2 regions of the Pseudorhodoferax sp. genome follow, and region 2 is predicted to be linked to the other one. Evidence: riboswitches for the same ligand, from Rfam matches in the RefSeq annotation. Region 2 holds a riboswitch; the other holds the start of a gene.

Region 1 (2,381 bases), 680 kb from region 2:
CGTCGTGCCGGCCGTTGACCTGCCAGCTGTGCGCGCCGGCCGAGCCGTTCAGGCCGGCGAAGAGGCCGGTGATGCTGCGGTCCTTCACGGTGTAGTCGGTCGAGCCGGCGACCTTCTGCTCGCGCCGCTCCACGCCGGCCAGCACCACGCCGACCGGCGTGTCCACGTTGTTCTGCCAGGTCCACTGGTTCTGCGTGGTCTTGAAGTCGGACGGCAGCCAGGACGCCTCGACCGCATTGGAGGTGTCGGCGCTGTGGCCGAAGCGCAGCTCGGTCTGCCAGGCCGGCAGCACGCGGCCGGTGAGGCCGGCGCCCAGCACCACGCTGCGCACCGTGGTGCGCGCATCGCGGCCCGGGCCGTCGTCCAGGTGGGTCAGGCCGTCGGAATACAGGAAGTTCGCGTCGGCACGCCAGCCGCCGTCGAGCTGCAGGCCCAGCGAGCCGTTGACCGAGTCCTGGCGGTACGGGTCGCGGTCCGGGTTGTAGTTGCCGAAGGCGACGCGCTCGTTGGTCGCCGAGAAGCTGTCCTCGCGCTGCTGGCGCAGGCCCAGCGCGTAGGTCAGCGCGCCCTGGCCGCCGCCCACGCCGGCCGACAGCTCGCGGTGCTTCTCGCTGCCCAGCGTGGCCGAGGCGTAGGGATGGAAGCCGGCGCGGCCCTTCTTCGTGAAGATCTGCACCACGCCGCCCACGCCCTCGCTGCCGTACAGCGAGGAGGCCGGGCCCTTGAGCACCTCGATGCGCTCGATCGCATCCAGCGGCACCGCGTCCCAGACCGGCGTGCCGGCGGTGGCCGAGCCGTAGCGCACGCCGTCGATCAACAGGATGGTGTGGCGCGCTTCGGTACCGCGGATGAACACGCTGGAGGTCTTGCCGGCGCCGCCGTTGGCGGCCATCTGCAGGCCGGCCTCGCGCGCCAGCAGCTCGGGCAGCGTGCGCGCGGTCGAATGCTCGATCTGCGCGCCGTCGATCACGACCACGTCGCTGACCAGCGCGTCGGCGCGCGTGGCGCCGCGGGTGGCGGTGACGACGATCTCGTCCAGCGTGGCCGGGGACGGTTGGGCCAGGGCGGGCCAGGCCGCGGTCAGTGCCAGCGTGAGGGCGCTCAGGCGCGCGCGGTGCATGCGGTGCTTCATGTGAGGAGGAACACAAACCAGGTGCCCCCGCCAGCTTCCCCGCCGGCGTATGGGCGTCACGGCCGCGCACGGACGTGCGGCAGCCACCTCGTTGGCCGGTATCCGGGCTGGCGGCGCACGCTCCACCGCCTTCCCGCGCGCGGTACGCGCAGTGGCACGAGGATGAAGTGGAAGTCCCTGGACTTCGGCCGCTTACCGTTGCGGGGGCAGCGCAGGTTAGGCCCGCGCGCGGCGGCGCGCCCCCCTGCTTCCCGTTGAACTGCGGCGCGTGAACCGCGCCGCGAGCACCAACGGCGCGGATTCTATGTGCGCGAACCTACAATGCGCCCCGCCATGGACCAAGCCACCCAGATCCAGCAGATCGCCGAGCGCACCGAACGCCTGCTGCTGCGCCACCGCGAACTGCAGCGCACCAACGCACTGCTGGCCGAGCAGGTGGAGCAGCTCGAGGGCGAGCGCGATTCGCTGCGTTCGCGGCTCGCGGCGGCGCGCGCGCGCATCGACGCGCTGCTCGAACGCCTGCCCGACTCCATCAGCGTGGCCCCGGCCCCCGCCTACCGGAAGGACCCGCCGTGAGCCAGCTCGAAGTCAAGATCCTCGGCCACAGCTACCGGCTCAGCTGCCCGCCCGGCGGCGAGGAGCGCATGCTGCAGGCGGTGCAGCGCGTCGACAGCGCCATGTGCGCGATCCGCGATGCCGGCAAGATCCGGGCACGCGACCGCATCGCCGTGCTGGCCGCGCTGAACATCGCGTTCGACCAGGCCGAGGCGCCCGCCCCGGCCCAGCCGCCGAGCGACCAGCTCGCCGCCATCCTGGCCCGCCTCGACGACGCGCTCGGCGGCGACGGCCAACTGCTCTAGCGGCCCGCGCCGCGCAGCGCAAGTGCCGGCGCAGCAACACCACGATGCGTGCGTTTATCGCGCTTCCGGGCCACAGCATTCGTCCTAGAATGGCCCCGTCTGCGGTGTTCGCCGGGCTTTATATGTCCTTGAACCAATGCTCATACGAGCCTGGGCCTGGAACATTTCCTGGGGAGCGTGAACGTCTCGCGTCAGATGATCCCAACTCCAGGCTGACCTAGCCCACCTGGACCCCCGGTTCAGGCTGCGGCCCGGTGGCACCTGCAGACACCTTTCTCGCTTCCGTCCCTCCCCTTCTCCCCCGATGTCGCTGCTGCTGCTGATCGAGCTGGCCCTGCTGGGGCTGGGCTCCGGCTTCCTGGCCGGGCTGCTGGGCATCGGCGGCGGCA
Region 2 (2,381 bases):
GGGCAGCGTGGTGTTCGTCACGTCGGAAGGCGGCCGCAGCCCTACGCCGGGGCAGACGGCGATCGCCACCTTCTCGGGCGGGCTGATCATGGCCAGCAAGGTCCTGTCCAAGGAACTGGCCCGGCACCGGATCCGGGTGAACTGCGTGTGCGTGACGGTGGTTCGTGACTCGCCTTCCTGGACCGCGGCCTTCGAGAGCGAAGGCGGGGTATCCGACCACCACCGCAAGCAGTACGAGAAGATCATCGCCAGAAGCCCGCTGGGGGTGGCCGCGCCGCAGGACATCGGCCGCGTCGTGGCCTTCCTGGCGTCCGACGATGCCCTCTATCTCACCGGCGCCACCGTCAGCCCTACCGGAGGGCTGACCATCCATTGAGGCGGCAAGGGCCACGCGCTGCCGTTGTCGCCCCGCGCCGGGCGAGCATGCCGCTCCCTGATTCGGCAGCCACCCGGCGTTTCCGTTGTTCTTCTGCGCGATCCTCGGGGCCGCTGGGAGGTTCTGCCATCGAGGATGGAGACCCAGCCGCGGAAAAGCTTCTCCGCCTCCGTCGGTGGCACGCCCTCGTGACGCTCGCTCGACCGGATGGCCGATGCCGGGCTGGCACCAGCCGCGGCTGCCGGGGTCGGGCCCGGGAGCCAGGAGCCGGTGCAGTCCGCTCGACGATAATTTGCCCGGGCGCGGCCGCTCGTCGAGAGCCGCCGCGCCCCGGTTGCAAGGTGCCGCGGTCCGCGAGGTCCGTGGTCAAACGGGAAGCAGGTGACGCCGCCCCTCGCGGGCCGGGCCATTCCTGCGCTGCCCCCGCAACGGTCAGCGGATCGAGACCCATCGGCCGGCGCATCGCGCCGGCAGCCACTGCGCGCCAGCGCGCGGGAAGGCGATGGGCCTGGCGCGGCAGGCGAAGCCTGTCCCGCGCCGCTCCGCGAGCCCGGATACCGGCCTTCGCAGTCGCCTTTCGGACGCCGCGGGAGTGCGCCGGTCCGACGCTGGCCTGCGCGGCGCACCGCGCGGCCCGGGTCGTTCCGTCAGCGCCGCGGCGTGTTTGGTCGGTCTGCCCTGCGGGAGAGCGGGGCGCGAGTGAGAAGCACATGCGCAACAACGATTCGTCCGGCCGCCGCGCGGCCGCAGCCCGGAGCGGCTTTTTCCCATCGGCCGGCTGGCTGGCCGGCGCGCTCGCCGTCTGGTGCGGCGGTCCGGCCCAGGCCCAGCCGGCCGCGTCGGGCTCCCTGGGCGAGGTCTTCGTGACCGCCACGGCCCGGCCCGAGGACCGCAGCCGCATCGCCAGCACCACGCAGACCATCGACCGCGCCGCCATCGAGCGCTCCACCGCCCGCTCGCTCACCGACCTGCTGGCCGAGAACGCGGTCGGCTTCCTCAGCGAATGGACGGCGGCGCAGACCTCGATGAACATCCGGGGCGCGTCCACGGACGGCCAGGGCCGCGACTTCCGCAGCCAGGTGCTGGTGCTCGTCAACGGCCGGCGCGCCGGCACGGCCAACCTGTCCAAGCTGAGCCCGGCCGATGTGGAGCGCATCGAGATCGTGCGCGGCCCCGCGTCGGTGATCTACGGCAGCCAGGCCATGGGCGGCGTCGTCAACATCATCATGAAGACCGGCGCCACCGCGCCCGGATCGCAGGTGGACCTGACCGGCGGCTCCTGGGGCCTGTGGCGCGCGCACGCGCAGACGGCCGGCGCGAACGACCGGTTCGACTGGTACGTCGGCATGAGCGCCGGCGAGCGGGACGACTACCAGTCCGGCCGCGGCGGCTCGCGCCTGGCCAACACCGGCTGGGAGCGGCGCGGCGCCAGCGGCGCGCTGGGCTGGCAACTGGCCGAGCACCACCGCGTGGAGATGGAGCTGCGCACCGACGGCATCTACGACGCGGGCTTCCGCGGGTCCGGCGCCAACGTCCACGGCCGCGACGACCGCGACAACCGCTCGCTGGACCTGCGCTACGAAGGCGCGACGCCGGACCAGCGCGCCAGCTGGACGGCCCACGCCTACCGCCTGACCGACGTGGACGAGTTCAACTGGGCGTCGCCGGTGATCCGCTCGGGCACCAATGCCGTGCCGGGCACCTCGCGCGACTACAACCTGCGCACGCTGGACGCCACCGGGCTGCGGCTGCAGCCGCGCCTGCGGCTGGGGCAGGGCAACGACCTGCTGCTGGGCCTGGACTGGGAGAAGAGCCGGCTGCGCTCGGAGCGCGAGCGCGTGGCGCTGCCGGGCGGTCCGGCCGGCCAGGTCGCGCCCTACGACAACAACCAGACCGAGCAGGTGCATGCGCTGTACCTGGAGGACGCGCAGACGCTGCTCGACGACCGCCTGACGCTGCGCGCCGGCCTGCGCAAGACCTGGGGCCGCACGCGCTTCGAGCAAAC

Evidence for each region. Region 2 has a riboswitch for cobalamin ahead of QM782_RS21625 (TonB-dependent receptor). Riboswitches for the same ligand answer to the same signal wherever they lie in the genome.
Region 1: another riboswitch for cobalamin. It lies ahead of QM782_RS18705 (TonB-dependent receptor domain-containing protein); the one in region 2 lies ahead of QM782_RS21625 (TonB-dependent receptor).

What each region holds. Positions count from the first base shown of each region.
Region 1 covers NZ_JASGJZ010000001.1:3,994,150-3,996,530, reverse strand. The annotation lists gene QM782_RS18705 (TonB-dependent receptor domain-containing protein) at 1-1,132, opposite strand, end outside; cobalamin riboswitch at 1,208-1,439, opposite strand; gene QM782_RS18700 (DUF904 domain-containing protein) at 1,466-1,708, shown strand; gene QM782_RS18695 (cell division protein ZapA) at 1,705-1,992, shown strand; gene QM782_RS18690 (sulfite exporter TauE/SafE family protein) at 2,297-2,381, shown strand, end outside.
Region 2 covers NZ_JASGJZ010000001.1:4,669,341-4,671,721, reverse strand. The annotation lists gene QM782_RS21630 (SDR family NAD(P)-dependent oxidoreductase) at 1-376, shown strand, start outside; cobalamin riboswitch at 715-941, shown strand; gene QM782_RS21625 (TonB-dependent receptor) at 1,087-2,381, shown strand, end outside.